DNA from 3 places in the Jejuibacter calystegiae genome. Region 3 is predicted to be linked to each of the others. Evidence: predicted binding sites of a transcription regulator. Region 3 holds the regulator's gene; each other region holds the start of a gene.
The links. The regulator LexA, encoded in region 3, represses DNA repair genes until DNA is damaged. The targets are predictions, from matches to a motif close to TNCTGTATGTACATACAGNA.
Positions count from the first base shown of each region.

Region 1 (8,269 bases), 1.6 Mb from region 3:
GTATGCCCACGCGACGGTCTTTATCACCATGCTGGTACTGCTGTGTTTTAACCTGCTGGGTGAAGGGTTTGTGGTGGCGCTACCTCGGATTGTCGATACTCTCATTGGCTGTGCTATCGCCTGGGCCGCGGTCAGCTTTATCTGGCCGGACTGGCGCTTCCGGCGTCTGCCGCTGGTGGTGGAGCATGCATTTAACGCCAACTGTCGCTACCTGGACGCCATTATGGCCCAGTACCATCAGGGGCGGGATAACCAGTTGGGTTACCGCATCGCCCGACGCGATGCCCACAACCGGGATGCTGAGCTGGCTTCGGTGGTTTCAAACCTGTCGGTTGAACCCCGGGCTACGCCGGAGATCCGGGAGATGGCCTTCCGCCTGCTATGCCTGAATCATACGCTCACCAGTTATGTTTCCACGCTGGGCGCGCACCGCGAGCGACTCGCCCATCCGGAAATTCTGGCGCTGTTGGATGATGCCGTCTGCTACGTGGACGCGGCATTAAGACCCACGTTTACGGATGCCGGCGATGTGGAACGCTTACGACAGGCCCTTGAGCGGCTCACCGCCCGACTGGAAAAAAGTCACCCTACGCCCGGGACTAAAGAGCCGCTGGTGATTCAGCAGATAGGATTGCTGATAGCGCTACTGCCGGAGCTTTCAACGCTGCAGCAGCAGTTGCATCAGTTGCCAGAATAAAACGCATCATAGCTGATTTGTTCACTGCCCCACTCCTGAAGCTCCTGTCGCATCTGCGATGGGAGCGCCGCCTCATGTAACCCGCAAATGGCGCCCGCCAGCGCCAGCAGAACTTTTACGCCAATGCCTTTATTTATACGCCGCAGCTCTAACCAGCTCGCTTTAGCGCCCATCATCTGTAAGGCTTCGATATTCTGAATTCCCACCACCCACAACATACTTTCCAGCCCGGAAGTAAGATTAGGGAGATCCTTTAAACGCGTGACCTGTCTGCGCTGCCTTTTCTCTTTCCTGGCGCCATCCAGCGCTTGCCAGGAAAGCGCCAGCAACTGTGCGGGCTCGCGCCACAGCGCTTCGCCAACCAGATAGTATTTCAGTGAGATCTGGCGGCCCCGCCGGGAAAACAACAGTGTGGGAAGGCGTTCCCGAATAAAATAGGGCTCATTCTGCTCACAGGCCCGAAGATAAAGGTTCCCCTTAGCGACCATCGCAAATACGGTGTCACCAATGTAGAGGCTGTAGCCACCAAAGAGCGCACGATGTTGAATATCACCAAGCGGCGACAGGATTTCCCTCGTCCTGTCGATCTGCGAATAACATAAATCTTTCATTTTATTGTCCTTAAAATCAAAGACTAATGTACATCCAACACATTAGCGGTTCCATTAACAACAATCGACAATAGGCAACTTATGCGCCCCGGGCAATATGATTTACACCCGGCAGGTAACAGAAGCTCAAAACTGCGAGACGCTTTCCTAAATTGAGGTTGATCTTTGCGCGCACAGGCATTACTGTATATTCATACAGTAACTCATAAGGCTGGATACAATATGTCTTTTCCTGCATCTCACGACCCTATACTGAACCTGGCAAGCCCCCTTCACCCACAGATGGCTTTCCATCACAATGGCGATCATTTTGCAGGCGTTATCAGTGAAGTGGTCTATAGTGAAGATCGTGCCGGTTTGACTGAACTGATGCTTTTGCCTTTATTACAGCAGCTTGGGCAGCAGTCACGCTGGCAACTTTGGTTAACGCCATGCCAGAAACTGAGCCGCCAGTGGCTGCAGTCTGCGGGTCTGCCGCTCAGTAAAGTCATGCAGGTTAACCAGGTCGCTCCGCTGACGACAATCGAAACTATGGCGAAGGCGATGCGCACAGGAAATTACAGCGCGGTTATTGGTTGGCTACCCCATGAATTGAGCAACGAACAGCACAATTTGCTTAATCTTGCGGCTGCACAAGGACAGACCACTGGCCTGATTTTACGCCCTGTAACCCCCCTTATCCCCGGCTCCAGACCACGGACGGGGCTAAAGATTCACTCCAGTTTGTATCATTAAGTAAATTTAGGAGTAGTCCTAAAATATTTTTTACGCTTCGTCACAGGTCATTGTGAATAGAAGAAAATCCGCCTGTGCCAAGGCTTGAGAGGGAATACATCAGAAAAGTTCGGGCACAAACCTCAACCCAGAATGTAACAAAATATGTGAAAGCGGCGGTTTTTTGTATTCGCAGATCCTGCTGCGTACTTGTAACTTTTCAACTACGTTGTAGACTTTACAACGCCGGGGTTACTCAGCAATAACCGTTTTGAACGGTAAAGCAACAATCTGAGTAGCGACCCGGGTAAGGATTTAACCGTGGGCTTCGTAAAAATATTGAAGCCTATGGCCTTTTTGGATGATAACGAGGCGCAAAAAATGAAAAAGACAGCTATCGCGATTGCAGTGGCACTGGCTGGCTTCGCTACCGTAGCGCAGGCCGCACCGAAAGATAACACCTGGTATGCTGGTGCGAAACTGGGCTGGTCTCAGTACCACGATACTGGTTTCTACGGTAATGGTTATGACTCTGGTATCGGTAGTGGCTCTACCCACGACAGCCAGCTGGGTGCAGGTGCATTCGGTGGCTACCAGGTTAACCCGTATGTTGCTTTCGAAATGGGTTACGACTGGCTGGGTCGTATGGAATACACTGGCAAGCCGGAAAGCGGTGCTTTCAAGGCCCAGGGTATTCAGCTGACCGCTAAACTGAGCTACCCGATCCTGGATGATCTGGATATCTATACCCGTCTGGGTGGTATGGTATGGCGCGCAGACTCTACTGCGAAAAACGCCGCTGGTGAGCGTCTGAAAGACCACGACACCGGTGTTTCCCCGGTATACGCAGCTGGTTTCGAGTGGGCTGTTACCCGTGATATCGCTACCCGTCTGGAATACCAGTGGATCAACAACATCGGCGACGCTCACACTGTGGGTACCCGTCCGGACAACGGTATGCTGAGCCTGGGCGTTTCCTATCGCTTCGGTCAGCAGGAAGAGGCTGCTCCGGTTGTAGCACCGGCACCGGCTCCGCAGGTACAGACCAAGCGCTTCACCCTGAAGTCTGACGTTCTGTTCAACTTCAACAAAGCTTCTCTGAAGCCGGAAGGTCAGCAGGCGCTGGATCAGCTGTACACCCAGCTGGCTAACCTGGACCCGAAAGACGGTAACGTCGTTGTTCTGGGCTTCACCGACCGCATCGGTTCTGACGCTTACAACCAGAAGCTGTCCGAGCGTCGTGCACAGTCTGTTGTTGACTACCTGATCTCTAAAGGTATCCCGTCCAACAAGATCTCTGCACAGGGTATGGGCGAATCTAACCCGGTTACCGGCAACACCTGCGACAACGTTAAGCGTCGCGCAGCGCTGATCGACTGCCTGGCCCCGGATCGTCGCGTAGAAATCGAAGTGAAAGGCGTCAAAGACGTTGTATCTCAGCCGCAGGCTTAAGTTACATCGCTTCGAAAAAAAACCCCGCTCTGGCGGGGTTTTTTATTGTCTGTCACTCATCGAAAACAGCGTCAGCGTTTAACCGGCAGTCAGTATTACGACTCTTTCCCCAGCAGCGCCTGAAGATCCTGTTTCAGGCTCGACATCTGATTCGCATATTTCTCTTTACGCTCCGCATCTTCAATTAACTGAACAACGGTTTCGGAAAGCGTGCATCCCCTGCGCTGGGCCAGACCGGCCAGACGCTGCCAGACCAGAAATTCCAGATCGATAGACTTCTTGCGAGTATGTTGATGTTCCGCATTAAAGTGGCGTTTGCGACGCGCGCGAATGGTCTGCTTCATCCGGTTCATCAGCGCCGGATTCATATGCTGCTCAATCCAGGACTGGACCAGCACCGGTTCATTTTCCATACCGAGCAGAAGCTCCACCGCCTCCCGGGCCGCGCTGGTTTCAATATAACGGGTGATCAACTCACCTTCCCGGTGCTTTTTCACCAGGTATTTCCACTTCCAGCCGCTTTCGAGATTTTCCAGTTGTTGGTATTTCATTCTGATCTCAGGGTGACCGTGTAACTATGTTCAGGATATCAGCTTTTCCGGACTTTAGCTTAGGGGAAAAATCATTGATGTGAAGCCATAACGCTTTTCACTCCGCCGGAGCCGCACGCTACCCGTGTGAAGCACGTCCGCTTACTGTATAATCGCGCCTTTGATATCTCAACAAACGCGCACAATTTTGACAATAAACCAACTATCATGGCGCATGCTGGTTCCGGATACCCAACCGTATCTGCAACAGCCTGATCGGCCAGCCTCTTCCGATGTTCACATTTTTAGCCAGCTTCAGGCCCGGCTCTGTTATGGACTGACGCAATTGCTTCACCCCAGCGCGCCAGCAAATATCATGCTGGTCAAAAGCCCCGAACTGCCTGAGTATCCGGCACGTATCGGCGCGGCGGCGCGCGAAATGATCCCCGGAGATCTTCCCCTGTGTGGTGGTCATTATCAGACTGACACAGATAACGTCAGCCTGATGCCTCCTGTTTCTCCGGACGATGACTTCACCGCAGCCGGGGCGGTGGTAACCGGCGACTGGATCGAGAGCGAGCAGCTATTCGGCTGTGTGCGCTGGCACGGCAACAGGCCGCAGCTCCAGCCCGGTCTGCTGCATCAGGCTAACGGTGGCGTACTGGTGCTCTCGCTGCGCAGTCTGCTGGCTCAGCCGCTCCTATGGCTGCGTCTGAAACAGATGATGACGCGCGGACAGTTTGAATGGTTCTCGCCGGACGAGCGTCGCCCCTTCCCGGTAGAGATTCCCTCCCTGCCGCTCCAGGTAAAGCTTATCCTGTGCGGCGAGCGTGATGCGCTGGCCGAATTTCAGGAAATGGAGCCGGAAATCGCCGAACTGGCCATCTATAGTGAATTTGAAGACAACCTGCAAATTGTCGAGCCTCAATCGTTCACGCTGTGGCGCGACTGGGTTCTGGAACTCGCCACTTTGCACCAATTGCCACAGCCTCAGGCCGACGCCTGGGCTCCGCTGGTGCGTGAAGGGGTCCGCTACACCGGTGACCAGTTAACGCTACCGATTGAGCCAGAGTGGATTCTTCGCCAGCTCCGGGAAGTGGCACCACTTAGCCAGGAGAGCTTCAGCGGCGAACAGTTCCGCCAGATGCTGGAACAGCGCGAATGGCGCGAAGGCTTCCTTAGCGAGCGCATGCAGGATGAGATTCTGCTGGAACAAATCCTGATTGAAACAGAAGGTGTTCGCACAGGCCAGGTCAATGCCCTGTCGGTTATCGAGTTTCCGGGTCATCCGCGTGCTTTTGGCGAGCCTTCACGTATCACCTGCGTAGCGCATATTGGCGACGGTGAATTTACCGATATCGAACGCAAGGCCGAGTTAGGTGGTAATATTCATGCCAAGGGCATGATGATCATGCAGGCGTTTCTGATGGCCGAGCTCGATCTGGAACAGCAGATCCCCTTCTCTGCCTCACTGACGTTTGAACAGTCATACAGCGAGGTGGATGGCGACAGTGCCTCTATGGCCGAGCTATGTGCGCTGGTCAGCGCGCTGTCAGGCGTTCCCCTGCGTCAGGGCATTGCCATTACGGGTTCAGTGGATCAATTTGGTCGTTCCCAGCCGGTGGGCGGCCTTAACGAGAAAATCGAAGGCTTTTTCACCATTTGCCAACAGCGTGAACTCACCGGACAGCAGGGTGTGATTATCCCTGTGGCGAACGTACGCCACCTTGCGCTGCACCAGGAGGTACTGGATGCCGTCGAAGCGGGTCAGTTCAGTATCTGGGCAGTAGATGATGCCCGCGATGCACTGATGCTGCTCAGCGGACTTCCCTGGGACGATGAACAACGTCCGGGACTGTTACAGATGATTCAGGGCCGTATCGCCCAGGCGACGCAACAAGAGGCCCGACACCGTTATCCCTGGCCGCTGCGCTGGCTAAACTGGTTTAACCACAACTGATCGGAGTTGTTGAGCGTACACCTGTTAGCTAACCTGCGTCCTTCATTAAAAAAAGGCTTAATTCAGACATGGTTGATAAACGCGAATCCTATACAAAAGAAGATCTTCTTGCCTCCGGACGCGGAGAACTGTTTGGTGCTGAAGGCCCGCAGTTACCCGCCCCTAACATGCTGATGATGGACCGCGTGGTCAAAATGACCGAAACCGGCGGCAATTATGATAAAGGCTACGTGGAAGCCGAACTGGATATCGATCCGGACCTTTGGTTCTTCGGTTGCCACTTCATCGGCGATCCGGTAATGCCCGGCTGTCTGGGTCTGGATGCCATGTGGCAGTTGGTAGGTTTCTACCTTGGCTGGCTGGGTGGCGAAGGTAAAGGCCGCGCGCTGGGCGTCGGCGAGGTGAAATTTACCGGTCAGGTACTGCCGACGGCGAAGAAAGTGACCTACCGTATCCACTTCAAGCGCATCATTAACCGCAAGCTGATCATGGGCGTGGCCGATGGCGAAGTGTTTGTTGACGATCATAAAATCTATGATGCAAAAGACCTGAAAGTGGGTCTGTTCAAGGATACCTCCACCTTCTGAGTAGCATCCCTGAAACGGCGAAACCTCCGCAATGCGGAGGTTTCTGTTATCTAAAGAGACAGTGGCATGTCTCAGGCCAGTACCGCTTTGTCAGCCATGGCATCTCGCCAACCTCCCAGCCAGTGCGACCTCTGATCCAGAGCCTGATAGGGACACATTTCCTTTGAGCGACCGGCAATACCGGCCTGGTAACCACGCTTCTGAGCCCGTGTCATGCGATCTCGTTTTTGTCTCTTCATGCCTCATTTCCCTCATTGTCTTAGCTGTGGAAAAGAAAACAGTGATTACAAAATGTGCAACCACAGGTAACGAATACCCCTATTCGACGCTAACGTCAATGCGCAAAATTCACGCCAGTGTCATATTGATGCGCTATTATTCCGCACTTCTCGTTGCCGGGTAACGCATCTTCCTGACTCGCATAAAAAAAATACCGTGCACTCCCGAAGAAGCGCGCGGTATCGGCTTAACGTAAAGTTTTTTAAGTTAAGGCAGGCGCGTCAACTCGCCCGCAATCCCCTGGCTAGCCTGCTGCCACCCCTGAGCCAGGCTTTTCACCATGGCGTCATAACCGTCTTCCTGCTGCTTCAATTCAACAAAGAACGGCCGTTTAATCATCCGGCCCTGATGGTTAAGAAGCCATTCACCGCTGACGATCGTATGCCCGTCATAGCGACCGTGGAAACCGGTGACGTTAACGCTCAGAACATCCTGTTCGCTGCCCAGCGGCTGGGAGGAGACCACCCAGCCCGGAAGCTGGGCGCTCAGGTTCGCCACCAGCGTATTGCGTAACTGCTGGTCAAGAGGACTGGCCCACAGATTGCTGTTGGCGATGGTGTACTGCACATCCGTGGTTTGATAGGCCAACCCGTTACCAGCCAGGTAGTCCGGAATAGCGACCTGCTCTACCCACAGCTGGCGCTGACTGCTCTGCGCCATACTCTGAGTTACCGGCTGCACGGCAACCGGGAGTTGGTAGTATGTCTTATCATCGCCGCTGCTGCTGCAGGCGCTCAGCGCCGCAGCCACTATCAGCGCAAGCCACTTTTTCATTCTTTAGCCCTCTTCGGCTGGGGATCTTTTTTCTGTTTCGCCTCAAACACCAGCGCATTGCTCTTGTCGTTGAGCGTGCGCAGCACCGGCTGCAGTTCGCGCAGAACCTGATCCAGGCGCTGCATATCACCCACCATCTTGTTATAGGCGGCGGAACCCGGCTGGAAGCCCTTCATGCTGCGGTTCAGCTCCTGCAACGTTTTCTGCATATCCTGCGGCAGCTGCTGCATCGACTGGCTACCCATGATCTGGTTCAGGCTGTCGACCGTCTTCTGCAGGCGCTGCATGGTGCGCTGGCTTTCAGACAGCGTATTGGTCGCCTGTTCAATCATCGGGTTGAGCGGCAGATTGTTGATCTTATCCAGCACATCCATCAGTCGCTGCTGGATCTGCGCCAGACCACCACTGACCGTCGGAATGATCGGGTATCCCGAGAAACTGCGCATCCCTTTCACCGGTTCTTCTTTCGGATAGAAGTCCAGATCGATGTACAGCTGTCCGGTCACCAGGTTCCCGGTCTTCAGCGAGGCGCGCAGGCCGCGCTTAAGCAGCTCTTCCAGGTGCGCCTGCACGTCCGGATTCTCGCCCAGCTGGCTCTCAACCCGCTCCGGTTCAATACGGATCAGCACCGGAATGCGATAATCGGTATTCAGCTTCTGCTGAAG
Region 1 covers NZ_CP040428.1:3,181,180-3,189,448, reverse strand. The annotation lists gene yccS (YccS family putative transporter) at 1-697, shown strand, start outside; gene FEM41_RS14590 (TfoX/Sxy family DNA transformation protein) at 682-1,308, opposite strand; gene sulA (SOS-induced cell division inhibitor SulA) at 1,591-2,043, shown strand; gene ompA (porin OmpA) at 2,404-3,474, shown strand; gene matP (macrodomain Ter protein MatP) at 3,570-4,025, opposite strand; gene FEM41_RS14570 (AAA family ATPase) at 4,213-5,964, shown strand; gene fabA (bifunctional 3-hydroxydecanoyl-ACP dehydratase/trans-2-decenoyl-ACP isomerase) at 6,033-6,551, shown strand; gene rmf (ribosome modulation factor) at 6,623-6,790, opposite strand; gene pqiC (membrane integrity-associated transporter subunit PqiC) at 7,038-7,604, opposite strand; gene pqiB (intermembrane transport protein PqiB) at 7,601-8,269, opposite strand, start outside.
Region 1: sulA (SOS-induced cell division inhibitor SulA) is a predicted target of LexA. The motif match lies at 1,490-1,509, and genes of this name have one in related genera.

Region 2 (8,269 bases), 2.1 Mb from region 3:
ACGGCCTGAAGCTGGCGGGAACCCTGGATGCGCTGCTGCGTCACCGGGCGCGGCTCAATGAAATGCGTCCGCGACTGCTGGTGATTCAACTGGGCGGCGCTGCGGGCACCCTGGCGTCTCTAAAGGCGCAGGGGCCTGTAGTCATTCAGGCTCTGGCCCGGGAGCTGGCGCTTGGCGTTCCCGATACGCCGTGGCACAGCCAGCGCGACCGGCTGCTGGAAGCGGCAGGCTGGTTTGCTGGTCTTGCCGCTTCGCTGGGCAAATTCGCCGGTGATTTCGCGCTACTGATGCAGACCGAAGTGGCCGAAGTTTCGGAGCCGGTGGCGGAAGGGCGCGGCGGCTCTTCGACCATGCCCCACAAGCGCAATCCCGTCACCTGTGCTGCTATCCTCAGTAGCACAGGCCGGATCCCGGGGCTGATGGCGGCGCTGTATGCTGCCCAGAATCAGCAGCATGAACGGGCTCTGGGGGGCTGGCAGGCGGAGTGGGAAACGCTGCCGCAGCTGGCGACCCTGACCGGCGGCGTGTTGGACAATGCCCTGACGCTGGTGGAAGGGATGCAGGTTTATCCTCAAAAAATGCGCCAGAATCTGGATATCACCCACGGGTTGATTATGGCGGAGTCGGTCACTCTGGCGCTGGCGCCGCAGATGGGCAAAGCCCGGGCGCACCATCTGGTGGAGCGTTTGTGCCACCAGGCGCTGGATGATAACCAGCCGCTGGCGTGGCTGCTGCAACAGGATGAAACGGTAAGCCGTTACCTGTCTGAATCACAGATTGCGAGCCTGCTGGATCCCGCCGGGGCCACCGGCAGCGCCGACCATTTTTTGCGCCAGGTGCTGGCGCGAAGTAAGGAATCCTTATGACTATTCATTACCAGCTTGAAGGGCGCGACGATGCGCCGGTGGTGATTCTCTCTAACTCGCTGGGAACCGACCTGTCGATGTGGAACGGCCAGCGTGATGCACTGCTGCCGCACTTCCGGGTGCTGCGCTACGACACCCACGGTCACGGCCAGACCCCTAAGAGCGGGAAAGTAACGCTGGCGCAGCTGGGCGAGGACGTGCTGAATATCATGACCCGTGAGGGGATCGACAAGGCCCATTTTTGCGGGATATCTATGGGCGGGCTGACCGGTCTGTGGCTGGCGCGCTTTGCGCCAGAGCGGTTTTACAGCGTGACGGTCGCCAACAGCGCGGCGAAGATAGGCGACCAGGCTGGCTGGCTTTCCCGGGCCCGCACCGTACGCCAGGAAGGCATGCCGGTGGTGGCCGCCGGCGCCGCCGATCGCTGGTTCACCCGGGCGTTTCGCCAGAAGTCGCCCGCGGTGGTGGAGCCGCTGGTGCATACGCTTGCTGCCAGCAATGCCGAAGGCTACGCCGAATGCTGTGAAGCGCTGGCCGGTGCCGACCTGCGGGCAGAAGTGGGGGAGATCGCGCTGCCGCTACTGCTGATTGCCGGTGAGGCGGATCCGGTGACCACGGTGGCCGACAGTGAATTCCTGCGCGAGCAGGTTTCGGGCGCCCAAATGGTAACGCTGCCTGCTTCGCATCTGTCGAACATCGAAGCCGCCAGCCAGTTCAATGCCGCGCTGCTGAGCTTTTTGCAGCAGCAGGAGGGGTAAAGCAATGCACGATGATGAACGCTATCAGCAGGGAATGGAGGTGCGGCGCGCGGTGCTGGGCGATGCCCATGTCGACAGAACGCTGGAAAACCTGAGCCCGCTAAATGAAGAGTTCCAGAACTTCATCACCCGCTACGCCTGGGGAGAAACCTGGACCCGACCGGGTCTGAGCCGCCATACCCGCAGCATGATCACCATCGCCATGCTGATTGCCCTGAACCGCGAAGCGGAGCTAAAAATGCATCTGCGGGCCGCCCGTAATAACGGCGTCACCCGGGACGAGCTGAAAGAGCTGATTATGCATTCGGCACTGTATTGCGGTCTGCCCGCCGCCAACGCCACGCTGCACCTGGCCCAACAGGTGTTTGACGAGCAGGACGACGTCTGATTGTCGCTGTGACCGCCGCTGGCAGAAGACGCCCGCGGCGTTTTTATTTTTATCGCAATTCCCTTGTATTTCCTGGTGGATATTATTTTTATCACTTCATGTTTATTACGTTATTCACTGATTAAACGGCAATAATAAAAGACATTCAATTTATTTCTTGTCTTTCTATTCTTGCGTCTATACTCATTGTGGCTGTGCTGAAAATAAAGAAACTTGACTATCTCCCTTGTTAAAATAAAGGTAAAATTGATGAAATACTCTGGCCTTGCGTTAAGTTGTCTTTTCGCGCTTTCCGGGTTTAGTTCCGCATCAATGGCTGCGGAAAAAAACGCGGCAGAAGCCACACCTGCCCCCATGCATGGTTCTGCGGAAAATCCGGTATCCCGTCAGTACTACTGTAAACTTCAGAATGATTTTGATAATCCGCCCGACGGTTCCGGGATTAAAAATGGTGCCTGTAAGCAGGCTTATCAGAATGGCGATTTTGAAAACTGGCAACGTCCTGCTGCGTTTAATGAATGGTCTGCGTATTCGCAAAATATCTCGAGTTCGACAACGCCGGATAAACCTATCGATCTGGTACCTGATGGTATGCTTTGCTCTGCCGGGAAAACAGGGGTTTATGAGGGTATTAACCTGCCCAGTGCGGAGTGGCAAACTTCCGAGCTTGACGTGAAAGATGGACGTGTTCAGTTGGTCTATAAGGCCACTCAGATGCACGACCCCAGTAAATTCAGGGTATTCTTTAGTAATGCCAGTTTCGATCCCACAACCAGTCGTTTGAAATGGGGTGACCTGGTGGAATCTCCTGAAGTTAAACATGAAGGAACGCCGGATGTGGCAAATTCCACAAAACATGAAAATACTCCCGGACATTATGCACTGGATGTAAAATTACCCGATGGCTATATAGTGAGCTGTAAGAAATCCATTGTTTATATTATGTGGGAACGTAACGATCCGGCACGTGAAACCTTTTTCAGTTGTAGCGATGTGGTTTTAAAGGATGCCAGTTAATGAAATAATTAAATTTTATTATCCCTGGTGGTGATAATTTCCTGCTGCAATATCTTATTTTGACGCTTCCCTTTATCCATAAGGCAGGGCGTTAAATGATAATATGACGTCACCCGGTAAACCTGTCGTTTATTACGTACTGGCGCTACCGGGTGACGCTGTTTTTCTGCGCAAAATCAAATTTCCCTTCTCCTCAGACAGATAGCCAAATCAGGCTCCGGCATGCTTGATTGTACCCAAAACACGTAGTACTGTATTTATATACAGTATTTTATGGATGCCTGACATGAGCAGAGTTAACGTTGTCGATTGCCATGCCGATTTACCCCTGCCGCTGTTTGCCAGCACCGTGGCCTGCGGCTTTCCCAGCCCGGCCCAGGACTACGTGGAAGCGCGTATCGATCTCAACCAGCTGGTGGTTCAGCGCCCCAGCGCTACCTACTTTGTTAAAACCGCCGGTGACTCGATGATTCAGGCCGGGATCGCCAGCGGCGATCTGCTGGTGGTGGATCGCTCCCTGACCGCCCGCCATGGCGATATTGTCATTGCCGCGCTGGACGGCGAATTTACCGTTAAAGAGCTGCAAACCCGCCCGCAGGTACGACTGGTGCCCCATAATCCCGAATATCGCCCCATCGTTCCCGGCGAAGGGGAAAGCCTGGAGATCTTTGGGGTGGTCACCTGGGTTCTGAAAGCGGTTCATCAGCATGTACGCGCTGGTTGACGTTAACAGCTTCTACGCTGCCTGCGAGACGCTGTTTCGCCCCGATCTGAAAAACCGCCCGGTCATTGTGCTGAGTAATAACGACGGCTGCGTGGTGGCCCGTAATGCACAGGCAAAGCAGGCGGGTATCGCGCGCGGAGAGCCCTTTTTTAAGATTCGCCAGCGGGTGGAGCGTTACGGCGTTCAGGTGTTCAGCTCCAACTACGCCCTGTATGCCGATATGTCGGCGCGGGTGATGGCGATTCTGGAAGGTTTTGCCCCGGCGGTAGAGTGTTATTCCATTGATGAAGCCTTTCTGGATCTGAGCGGCGTGGCCGATCTCCATGCTCTGGGCTGTGAAATACGGCGCTGCATTAAGCGCGATACTGGTCTGACGGTGGGGGTGGGAATCGCGCCGAGTAAGACCCTGGCGAAACTGGCTAACCACGCCGCTAAGCGCTGGCCAGCCACCGGTGGCGTGGTGGATCTTTCGGATCCGGTGCGCCAGCGCAGGCTGCTGGCGATTATGCCCCCCGAAGAGGTCTGGGGCATCGGACGCCGTCTGGGACAGCGGATCCATACTATGGGTATCACCAGCGCTCTGGCGCTGGCGCAGAGCGATCTCTGGTTTATCCGCAAAAATTTTAACGTGGTGCTGGAGCGCACGGTGCGTGAACTGCGCGGTGAATCCTGTCTGGCCTTTGAGGAGTTCGCTCCGGTGAAGCAGGAGATTATCAGCTCGCGCTCTTCTGCTGAGCGGCTGACGGAGTATGACCCGGTGCGCGAAGCGGTCTGCGCCTGGGCCGCCCGGGCGGCGGAGAAACTACGGGGAGAGCGCCAGTACTGCCGCTATGTGGCGACCTTTATCAAAAACAGCCCCCACGACAGGCACCAGGCTTACTACAGCAACAGTGCTGGCATACGGCTGCTGACGCCGACTCAGGACACCCGGGATATCACCGCTGCCGCGATTCGGGCGCTGGATGCGGTATGGAAACCGGGGCCGCGCTATCTGAAAGTGGGGGTGATGCTGGGCGACTTTTACAGCCGCGGCGTAGCGCAGCTTAATCTGTTCGACAGCTACGCTCCCAGAGCCAATGGCGAAAAGCTGATGCAGGCGCTGGACGCCATTAACCGCCAGGGAAGGGGGAAGATCTGGTTTGCCGGGCAGGGCACCGGCGAACGCTGGGCCATGAAGCGCGCCTTTCTTTCACCCTGCTATACCACGCGCTATGGGGACCTGCCGGTGGCGGGCTGATATTTTGATGGTTTTCTACTGTTTTTCTTAAATCGCAATGGAGTGGTGCCAGTCACCTGGCTAAAGCATTTGATAAAATAGGTCACATAGTTAAAGCCGGACTGTAACGCAATCTCTGACACCGCCAGCTCCGTCTGTTCAAGCAGATAACAGGCATATTTGATCCGTCTGATAATGAGGTATTCCTGGAATGTGCTGCCGGTTTCTTTTCTGAACTGGCGGGAAATATGACTTCCAGACAGCGACAGGTGAGAGGCGAGCTCTTCCAGCGTAATGCCTGAACGGAAATGTTGATCAACATAGTGCATCATCCGGGATGACAGTAGGCCCGAAGATCCGGAATTGATAAATACACCATCTGGCAGAAGCTGTAGCAGATTGAGGATAAATAAAGCGATTACTTCGCCTTTACTGGTTGCCTCGTAATTTTCTGTCAGCGAATCGAGCAGGTGTGATATACGTACCATGTTAGCAGAAAAATCGTAAATAGAGACTTTAGCGTTATCGGCGATCATCTCACTGTATAATTGCCAGGCGCTTTTGAAAGGACGAATAAAGGTCGCAATATATTCAGGGTCGACATGAATAATAGTTCGGGAATAATAATTGTTGATATCACTGTCGACCTTAACTTTATGAAGCTTGTTTTGTGGGAATATAAACAACCTGCCAGGGCGAGCGGTAAACTTCTGATTATCGACAATAACTAGTCCGACGCCGGACTCAATATAGAGGATTTCAAGACACTGATGCCAGTGGAAATAGTCGGCGCTGTTGCCTTCTACTCGCCTCAGTTCGGTATAAAGATCGTCATAGTGAATTAAATCGAGTAACGCGGTATTAGTCATCACGGACACATCAAGATAGTATAATTTCTGTGCATGATAGTGACGTTTCTGGCTGAAAAGTAATTTTTTAATGGCTGGTTAAAGGTTACAGAATCAGAACTGTGATCGTGTTAACAATTTGTGACAGGTTTTGCCCATATTTTCCCCCTCCATAACGCTGCACGCTGCGCTTAATACCTGGAGAGAGAGGGGGAATAATGGAACCGATGAAACCTGGTTGTCGCCAAACCGTAAAGCTGGAAACAAAGCAGGATGTCCAGCAGTGGTTTGAAACGCTGTTTTCTGCCGTCTGGCGTTACAGAGATTCGCATTCTGCGGGTATTTCTTTGGGTAATATTATTCCTGTATATGGTCGTCGAACGGCGGCAATGGAAAGTTTCTGCCGTCTGTTGTGGGGAGTATTTCCGGTAATTGCCGGAAAGAACGATCACTCAATGAATACGAGCGAAGTGTTTCGCTTGATTGCTCAGGGAACCGATCCCGGGCATGAACACTATTGGGGAGATCTGGTGGATTTTGACCAGCGCTGCGTTGAAATGGCCGTTCTGGGGGTTGGGCTCGCGTTGGCTGGTGCGTCATTTAATCAGTATCTGTCCGCGCAGGAGACAGAAAACCTGGTGGCCTGGCTCCATCAACTACGTCGGGTCGAACTGCCTTGTAATAACTGGTCCTTCTTTCCCATCATGGTGGAAATGGGGCTCTGCCTGTCAGGGCACTCCTGGTCCCGGCATATTATCGATAAATATTTTGCCAGAATCGACGACTATTATCTGGGTGAAGGCTGGTACAGCGATGGCCGTCAACGGCCCCGTGATTATTACAATGCCATGGCGTTTCATTATTACGGTCTGTTGTATTCAAAATTGATGGCAGATCAGGATCCTACGCGATGTCAAATGCTTCGGGAGCGCGCTTCGATTTTTGCCCACGATTTTCTGCATATGTTTGCTGAAAACGGCGCAGCGATCCCCTTTGGCCGCAGTCTGACCTACCGATTTGCGCAGGTTGCATTCTGGAGTGCCGCCGCTTTTGCCGGGATTAACGGCGTGCCAGCGGGAGTGGTAAAGGGGCTGGTTCTGAGAAACTTCCGCTGGTGGGCGCAGCAGGAGATGACCGACCCGCGGGGAACGCTGACGGTGGGTTACAGCTATGCGAATGCGGCGATCGCTGAAGACTATAATGCGCCGGGCTCGCCTTACTGGTGTTGCAAGGCATTTCTTATCCTGATACTTGATGAGGCTCACCCATTCTGGGAAACGCCGGAACAGACTCTACCTGTGGTCAGTCAGGTTGCCCGTCTGGCCCATACCGAACAACTGGTCCATCATGACCGGAACAACCGTCATCACTATCTACTGAATGCCGGTCAGGTTGCGGCAAAAAATTATAATAATATGGAAAGTAAATATGGCAAATTTGCCTATTCTTCGCTGCTTGGATTTAATCTGGAAAAAAGTCGCTTCGGTATTGAACTCAATGCCTGTGATTCAACGCTGCTATTATCTGAACAGGATGAATATTATCGGGGGCGCCGCGCTTCTTGCGAATCGGTAACGACGCAGGATTATATATTTACTCGCTGGTCACCCTGGTCTGATGTAGACATTAAAAGCTGGCTGATGCCGTTAATCTCGGGGCATCTTAGCATTCATTTTATTACCACCCAGCGGGCACTTGATAGCGTAGAGGGAGGATTTCCTGTGCCGTTATCAGACGCTGGCCTTCCAGATAAAATGGGGCCGTTAGTCAATCGGGAGTTTGATTTATTTAGCCATATTATTGATATCTCTCCTGGTTGTACCAGGGATCGTGATGTGGTTGTTTCACCACCAGCCAGTAATATTATTTATCCTGGGAGTAGCGGTGTGCCGGTACTCAGAAAGGCATTGAGTCCAGGAGTCCACATTTTAGTTGCATGGGTTCAGGCCGGTCAGGGAAATGTTCATAATATCGATGGATTACCTGAGATAAGAATTAATCAAAAAAAGTTATTGGTCGTTACAAATAATGCTGTGCATGAATTAAATATCTATGATGAATAATGGTGAATGTCATGGGCATTAATAATCAAAGCGATTATATAAAAATAAGCGCTTTTATGTTTCTCTATTTTGTTGTCTGGACAATGAGTTTTAGCCTGTATGCTATCTGGTTGGGCCAGCATGCCACTCTGACCAGCGCTGAAATTGGTGCGGTATTTGGTGTCAATGGCGCATTTGCCGTAGTATTAAAACCGGTGTACGGCTATATCACGGATAAATTGGGTATGAAGAAATACCTGCTTTATTTTGTGGCAGTGATGTCATCTCTGCTGATGCCCTTTTTTAGTTATGTTTACCACCCGCTGCTTGTGAATGATTTCTATACAGGAGTGGTGGTGGGAGCGCTGTACCTGAGTCTTGCCTGGTATGCGGGGATTGGCGTGTCGGAA
Region 2 covers NZ_CP040428.1:3,641,248-3,649,516, forward strand. The annotation lists gene FEM41_RS16780 (3-carboxy-cis,cis-muconate cycloisomerase) at 1-866, shown strand, start outside; gene pcaD (3-oxoadipate enol-lactonase) at 863-1,624, shown strand; gene pcaC (4-carboxymuconolactone decarboxylase) at 1,629-2,012, shown strand; gene FEM41_RS16795 (lytic polysaccharide monooxygenase auxiliary activity family 9 protein) at 2,262-3,029, shown strand; gene umuD (translesion error-prone DNA polymerase V autoproteolytic subunit) at 3,316-3,753, shown strand; gene umuC (translesion error-prone DNA polymerase V subunit UmuC) at 3,737-4,990, shown strand; gene FEM41_RS16810 (helix-turn-helix domain-containing protein) at 4,963-5,838, opposite strand; gene FEM41_RS16815 (DUF2264 domain-containing protein) at 6,036-7,880, shown strand; gene FEM41_RS16820 (oligosaccharide MFS transporter) at 7,892-8,269, shown strand, end outside.
Region 2: umuD (translesion error-prone DNA polymerase V autoproteolytic subunit) is a predicted target of LexA. The motif match lies at 3,279-3,298, and genes of this name have one in related genera.

Region 3 (8,269 bases):
GGAAACGGCGATGGCGGATTATACTACAGAAAGAAGGTGCAAAGCAGATACCAGCCAACGGTCTTGATCTTTAATTGATCATTTTTTATACTGGCTGACAATAGCACCCCACAGAGTACGAGCTTGCCACATAGTGAGCCTTCCGAAATGTGGGTTTTTTTATTTTTCAACGACTAAACAAGGATGTTTATGAAAACTGCAATCCTGGTGGACGGTAGTTTTTTATTAAACGCTACCGTACCCTGTATCATGACTGGCGAGAAAAAAGCACCAGGCAGATCGCTCGTGACCTCTACGCCGGGCTATTACGGGATCTGCGCAAAGCCAATAAAGGGAAGCCCTGTCCCGATCTGTATCGTATTCTTTTCTACGATTGCCACCGCTCGAAAAACGAGCACAGAATCCTGTCTCCCGAAAAGGATTTAGCTTTTCTGACACTCCTGAAGCCAGATTCAGAAAAGAATTCCATAACGAGTTAAAAAAATTCAGGAAAGTTGCTTTACGGCTGGGGCGTATTACCGATGAAGGTTAGTGGGTGATTACACCAGAGAAAACGAAAGCGTTACTTAATGGCCGGATTACCGTCGATGAACTTACAGAGAAGGATGTCAGGTATGAAGCCCGGCAGAAGGGCGTTGATATGAAAATCAGTCTGGATATCTCATCACTGTCCCACCATAAAAACGTTGAGCAAATCATTTTAGTCGCTGGCGACAGTGATTTTGTCCCCGCAGCGAAACAGGCCCGGCGTGAGGGTATCGATTTTGTGCTTGATCCTATGTGGAATCATATCAATCCCGATCTACATGAGCATATCGATGGACTGGTTTCTTCATGGCCCAAAAATACAGGCCCATAAAATAGCAGCCTGTATACTAAATGGACGATTACCTCACCACCCGTCGCAGCGCTTCAAACAGGCTGTCGATATCGCTGCGGGTGTTGTAGTGCATCAACCCAATACGCACTACGCCGCCGCGCTCTGCGAGCTCCAGTTGCCGGATAAGCCCCTGAGCATAGAAGTGACCGTTCCCCACGCAGATATTTTCATCCCCCAAGCCTCTGGCGATCCGCTCTGGCGACCATCCTTCAAAGGTCAGCGCGAAAGTAGGCGTTCTGAGTCGGGCATCACCACTGTTAATGCCGTACAGACGTACGCCGTTTACTGCCTGCAGACGCGCCAGAAAATATTCGCTCAGCGCCTGTTCATGATGCTGATAGCAGGCATAGCTCTCCTGCAAACGCTGGCGCAACGGTGCTTCTTCCGTTCCCCACTGGGCCAGGTACTCAATAGCGGCCACCACGCCTGCCAGCCCTTCAAAGCTCAGAGTGCCGGTTTCAAAACGCCCGGGACCAATATCGGTCGCTGGCGCCACCTTATAAGGCCGCAGTGCCTGTAACCAGCGCGGCGCAATATACGCCATGCCAACGTGCGGGCCACAAAATTTATAGGCGGAGCAGACCAGAAAATCACAGCCCAACGCCTGCACATCCGGCAGGTGATGGGGCGTATAATGCACGGCATCCACGTAAACCATGGCCCCGACCTTATGCGCTGCCTCTACGATGCGCCGCACATCGACAATACTGCCAGTGGTATTGGAAGCAAGGCATACCGCCACCAGTCGGGTGGCGGGAACAATCTGCTCGCAGATACGCTCCACATCCAGCGTGCATTCTGGTTCGTTAACCGGCACCTGGCGAACAACCACCTGACGATCGTCCGCCGCCTGCTGCCAACTGGAAACATTGGCATAGTGATCCAGCGCGGTGACGATAATCTCATCGCCAGGTTGCCACTCACGGCTGATAATACGGCTAAGATGGAAGGTCAGCGCCGTCATGCTGGCGCCAAACACGATGTTGTCCGGCGCGTAAGCATTCAGCAGCGTCTGTACCGATTCCCGGGCGCGGCGTACCAGGGCTTCCGTTTTGCGGCTGGAGAAATAGTGCCCCCCCAGGTTGGCATTGTTGCGCCCCAGGTAACCCGCCATCGCCTCCAGCACCGATACCGGCACCTGAGTGCCGCCGGGGCCATCAAGAAATACCGGCGGCGGCGATACTTCCGGGGCGGAAAGTGCGCCAAACTGCACGCGTACCGCTTCAGGCGTGAAGTTCATTGGGCTGCTCCCTGGCCGTGAGTACGAAAACATCCATATGCCCCTCCTCACCCTGCCTGACGGCCCGGATTGGGCTGGCGTTATGCCATAACGTATGGTCGGCCAGCATGGCTACTTCACCATTTTCCAGCACCTTGCGGAAGAATGGCGCCTCATGGTTGTTGCTGTACAGCATGACGTCACCGCCGACGATATTTTCACGATCGATCGCCACCAGCGCGATATGATCAAACCCGTCCTGATGGATCCCTTCCGGCGCCACCTGGGTTTCATCGTAGATCGCGGTAACACGCATCTGGTGGATCTCAATCTCCTGTCCGTCTGGCAACCCGTTACTTTCCACAAACAGTCGGCAAACCTCACGCAGACCGTCGCTTTTCAGCGTGGTGGACTCCAGCGGTTCAAAGCGGCGCACCACATTGCCCTGAAAGCGGTTAATATCGCTGGACTGAACAAAATCATGCTTATCAACTTCTTCCACCTCTCCGTGGCGGAATCGAACAACGGAATAGCGTCGCAGCCGGTACTGACCATCGGCGTGAGCCGTGGCAGGCAGCGTGGCGAATGTGGGTGCCAGTTGGGCGACGGAAACCTGACTCAGGCAGGTGAGATGCAGGACGGACTCATGCTTATGTAACATTCTTACTTCCCTCTTTATAAGAATCATGACGGGTGAATAAAAAATGCCCTTAATCAAGGTAGTCATCCGCCTGATTCCGGTCAAAGAGCAAGCAGTAAATAATGCTATCAAAATCACAATATGCGATATATCGCCAGGAATCAGATCTTATTTACAGAAATATATATGATAAAAATGCATTTCATCATGCAATAACACTTCTCTATTAAGGTGCGTAATCCCCCGCCTTAACACCTGACTGCCGCGCCGTATCACACTCCAGGTGACGACTGCGTTCAGGATATCGGCGTTTTAGCGGGTTCATGATAAAATTGGGCAAGATTCCGAGATAACGAGGCAGACTGATGGATATGACGACACCGCAAGATGTGCTGGCGCGTGCAGAGAAACTGTGCCAGCAGCGCAACGTGCGCCTGACGCCTCAGCGCCTTGAAGTACTGCGTCTGATGACGCTGCAGGATAGCTCCATTAGCGCCTACGATCTGCTCGATCTGCTGAAGGCCAGCGAACCCCAGGCCAAGCCCCCTACCGTATACCGGGCGCTGGATTTTCTTCTGGAGCAGGGGTTTGTACACAAAGTTGAGTCCACTAACAGCTATGTGCTGTGCCATCACTTTGATGAGCCTATGCACACTTCCGCCATGTTTATCTGCGATCGCTGCGGTTCGGTGAAAGAGGAGAGTGCGGAAGGTGTGGAGGAGATAATGCACAAGCTGGCGGCCGGTAACGGCTTTGCTCTACACCACAATGTGATCGAAGCACACGGTCTGTGCGCGCCCTGCGCCGAAGTGGAAGCCTGCCGCAACCGCGAAATCTGCCAGCACGATCACAGCGTCGCCGTGAAAAAACGCGGGCGCTAAACCGCGCCCACGCCCTGCTACCAGCGGTAATCGTTACGCTTTTCCCACTGGGTCACCTCTTTTTCTGCCTGGGCTCTGGCGTAGCCATAGCGTTGCTGAAGCCTGCCAATCAGCCGCTCATGACGGCCGCTGGCAATGGCGCCGTCATCGTCGGTCATCCTGCCCCAGGCTTCGCGGACTCTACCCACCAGACGCCGGCAGCCGCCTTCGATTTCGTCTCTGAGCATCGCGTACCTCCTGCGCCGGATTTAGCTTTACTCACCCATTAAGTATAGCCTTACAGGCTCACTGGTGGCCCGGCACCTTAAACCAGGTGTCGTTACGCCAGTGACGGCGCCAGATCCAGCCCAGGGAGAGGCCACGCAGCCCCAGAAATACCGTCAGAGCCAGCCACAAGCCATGGTTGCCCAGCCAGGGCAGCGTCAGTAGCGTCAGTCCGAATCCCAGCGCGGCAACCGCCATGCTGTTACGCATTTCCGCGCCGCGGGTGGCCCCCACAAACATGCCATCCAGCAGATAACACCAGACGCCAACCAGCGGCAGCACCGCCTGCCATAGCAGATAGCGATCCGCCTGAGCCTGAAGTTCGGGGATTGAGGTTAACAGGGCTACGATCTGCGCCCCCGCCAGGGCGTAGATCGCCGCGAAGCAGAGCGCCACCAGACCCGCCTGGCGGCAGGCGGCTCGCCATACGCTCAACAACTGCCCGGTGCTGCGCGCGCCAAAGGCCTGGCCGGAGTGGGCCTCTACCGCATAAGCAAAACCATCCAGCGCATAGGCGGTGAAGGTCAGCATGGTCATCAATACCGCGTTAATCGCCACGATTTCGCTACCGAGGCGCGCACCGCAAATGGTAATACCGGCAAAACAGAGCTGAAGCAGCAGGGAACGCAGCATAATGTCGCGGTTCAAAGCCAGCAGGCGGCGAATATTGCCGCGCCAGGCCTGCTTCAGCATATCCATCGAAATGCCACGTAGCCGCAGTACCCGCCACACCATCACCAGCCCGATAAGCAGCGTCGCATATTCGGCAATGACCGTCGCCAGCGCCGCCCCCTGCACGTTCATATGCAGGCCCACCACAAACCAGAGATCCAGCGAAATATTCAGCAGGTTACCCACCACCAGCAGAATAACCGGTGCCCGGGCGTACTGGACACCCAGCAGCCAACCCAGCAGTACCAGATTGGCGAGCGTTGCCGGAGCGCTCAGCCAGCGAATGGCCAGGAAGCGCTGCGCCTGATACAGAACCTGCTCGCTGCCGCCGACAATGTACAAAGCCAAATCGATCAGCGGAGTACGTAACGCCACGATCAGCACACCGGCAATCAACGCCAGCATCAGCGGCTGAACCAGCGATCTGGCCAGCGCCGGCGCATTTTTCGCGCCCCATGCCTGAGCCGCAAAGCCGGTGGTGCTCATCCGCAGGAACAGCAGCAACATAAACAAAAAGCTGGTCGTCGTAGCGCCAACGGCAACGCCGCCCAGATAATCCGGCGAGTCGAGATGACCAATGACCGCAGTATCCACCAGCCCCAGCAGCGGTACCGTCACGTTAGAGAAAATCATCGGCAGCGCCAGCCGCCATAATGCTTTATCGGTTTTTTGGAAAAGGGGCATGGCCATTATCCGGTTATGCAGTCAGGAGAGTTAAAGCAGAGACGCGCCCGGGAACGGACGCGTCAGCAGGGGGATGCGTTTATAAATTCAGAGCCATTCGCCGTTGCGGATCACCCCGACGGCCAGCCCTTCAATAGTAAAATTCTGTTCGCGCAGATCGACCACAATAGGTTCAAACTCGCTGTTTTCCGGCAGCAGTTGCACCGTGTTGCCCTGCTTCTTCAGGCGTTTAACCGTGACTTCATCTTCAATGCGAGCCACGATGACCTGACCGTTGCGCGCCTCCTGAGTCTTATGTACCGCCAGCAGGTCACCATCCATAATGCCGATATCTTTCATCGACATACCGCTCACTCGCAGCAGGAAGTCCGCACTCGGTTTAAACAGGGAAGGGTCGACCTGATAGTGGCCTTCAATATGCTGCTGGGCCAGCAGCGGCTCACCCGCGGCAACGCGCCCAACCAGCGGCAGCCCCTCTTCTTCTTCATGCAGCAGTCGGATACCGCGTGAAGCGCCAGAGACGATTTCGAGAACCCCTTTGCGCGCCAGAGCCTTCAGGTGTTCTTCTGCGGCATTAGGCGAACGGAAGCCCAGTCGCTGCGCGATTTCCGCACGGGTGGGCGGCATTCCCGTCTGGCTGATATGCTCCCTGATGAGATCAAAAACCTCTTGTTGCCTGGCCGTTAACGCTTTCATTCCGCCCCCTGGGTGTATATACAGTTATGCTGTGAGTATATACAGCAGAAGGCGATTTTGGAACCACAACGTGGTAAAAAGTCAGCGTTTTATCCGTTTCCTGAAGCTTTACCGCAAATGCGACCAGAGTAGCGTGACCCAGGTGAAAAGCGCGACGATAATCGCTAACAGCACGGCGGCGGAGCCCATATCTTTCGCGCGACCGGAAAGTTCGTGATAATCGCTGCCGATCCGGTCAACAACGGCTTCGATGGCGCTATTCAGAATTTCGACGATCGTGACCAGCATGACGGAGCCAATCAGCAGCACGCGCGTCATGGCGTCAACATCCAGCCAGCAGGCCACTATAATGGCAATAACCGCGGCGACCCCTTCCTGGCGGAAGGCCGCTTCGTTACGCCACGCCGCGCTCAGACCTTTCCAGGAATAGCCGGCAGCTTTGATGATACGGGTAAAACCAGTGGTATTATTCGCCATGTAATGGAAACCTTTTCAAAAAACACACTCTAAATAGTTCAGTTGCATCAAAGCGGCAAGGGCGCGCCCGAGCCGATTAACGAAGCCAGACCGAATGCAGCAGGCAGTATGACGAAAATCAGCGTCAACGCCAGCGCGCTTCGATTAATAGTGGTGCCGCAGAATTTCCGTGCCGTTTCTGGTATTCTGACGGCGCATTTGCATGATTAACCAGAGGCTTTACATCATTTATGTCAGGCTGGTCCCGATTTTTATACAAGCTCCTTAATTTACCATTAAGTATTCTGGTAAAGAGCAAGTCAATTCCGGCGGATCCCTGCGCCGAACTTGGCCTGGATACTTCGCGTCCGATTATGTACGTTCTGCCCTATAACTCGAAGGCAGACTTGTTGACGCTGCGTGCGCGCTGTCTGGCCCACGATCTGCCGGACCCCATGGAGCCGCTGGAAGTGGACGGCGTCGTCCTGCCGCGCTATGTGTTCGCGCACGACGGTCCCCGCGTCTTCACCTATTACACGCCTAAACAAGAGTCCATCAAACTATTCCATAACTATCTGGATCTACACCGCAGTAATCCGAATCTTGACGTTCAGATGGTACCCGTCTCTGTGATGTTCGGCCGTGCGCCGGGCAAAGAGAAAGGGGAAGCCAACCCGCCGCTGCGCAATCTGAACGGTATTCAAAAATTCTTCGCCGTGATCTGGCTGGGCCGCGACAGCTTTGTGCGCTTCTCGCCACCGGTTTCTCTGCGCCGTATGGCTACCGAACATGGTACGGACAAGCGTATCGCCCAGAAGCTGCTGCGTATCGCCAGAATGCACTTCTCGCGTCTGCGTCTGGCGGCCGTAGGGCCACGTCTGCCGGCCCGTCAGGATCTGTTTAATAAGCTGCTGTCCTCGAGGGCCATTGCCCGGGCGGTAGAAGACGAAGCGCGTACCAAAAAGATCTCCCATGAAAAGGCCCAACAGAACGCCGTAGCCCTGATGGAAGAGATAGCGGCTAACTTCTCTTACGAAGCTATCCGCGTAACCGATCGCGTACTGGGTTTTACCTGGAACCGGCTCTATCAGGGCATCAACGTCCATAACGCCGAGCGCATTCGTCAACTGGCCCACGAGGGCCACGAACTGGTCTATGTCCCCTGCCACCGCAGCCATATGGACTATCTGCTGCTCTCTTACGTGCTCTACCACCAGGGGCTGGTACCACCGCATATCGCTGCTGGTATCAACCTTAACTTCTGGCCAGCGGGCCCGATTTTCCGCCGCCTGGGCGCATTCTTCATCCGCCGTACCTTCCGGGGCAATAAGCTCTATTCCACCGTATTCCGCGAATATCTGGGTGAGTTGTTCAGCCGCGGTTACTCGGTAGAGTACTTTGTGGAAGGCGGACGTTCGCGTACCGGACGGCTGCTGGATCCGAAAACCGGTACCCTGTCGATGACCATTCAGGCGATGCTGCGCGGCGGTACCCGCCCCATCACGCTGGTTCCCATCTACATTGGCTACGAACATGTCATGGAAGTGGGCACCTATGCGAAAGAGCTGCGCGGTGCCACCAAAGAGAAAGAGAGCTTCACTCAGATGGTACGCGGCTTAAGCAGGTTGCGTAATCTGGGTCAGGGTTACGTTAACTTCGGCGAGCCGATTCCGCTGAACAACTGGCTGAACCAGAACGTGCCGGAATGGCGTGACGATATCGATCCCATCGAAGCGGTACGCCCGGCCTGGCTGACGCCGTCAGTCAACGCTATCGCCGCAGATCTGATGGTGCGCATTAACAACGCCGGCGCGGCAAACGCCATGAATCTGTGCTGTACCGCGCTACTGGCGTCACGTCAGCGCTCTCTGACCCGC
Region 3 covers NZ_CP040428.1:1,568,426-1,576,694, reverse strand. The annotation lists gene FEM41_RS24740 (NYN domain-containing protein) at 536-859, shown strand; gene FEM41_RS07250 (cysteine desulfurase-like protein) at 888-2,120, opposite strand; gene FEM41_RS07245 (2OG-Fe dioxygenase family protein) at 2,104-2,760, opposite strand; gene zur (zinc uptake transcriptional repressor Zur) at 3,105-3,620, shown strand; gene FEM41_RS07235 (CsbD family protein) at 3,638-3,847, opposite strand; gene dinF (MATE family efflux transporter DinF) at 3,906-5,240, opposite strand; gene lexA (transcriptional repressor LexA) at 5,328-5,936, opposite strand; gene FEM41_RS07220 (diacylglycerol kinase) at 6,045-6,413, opposite strand; gene plsB (glycerol-3-phosphate 1-O-acyltransferase PlsB) at 6,644-8,269, shown strand, end outside.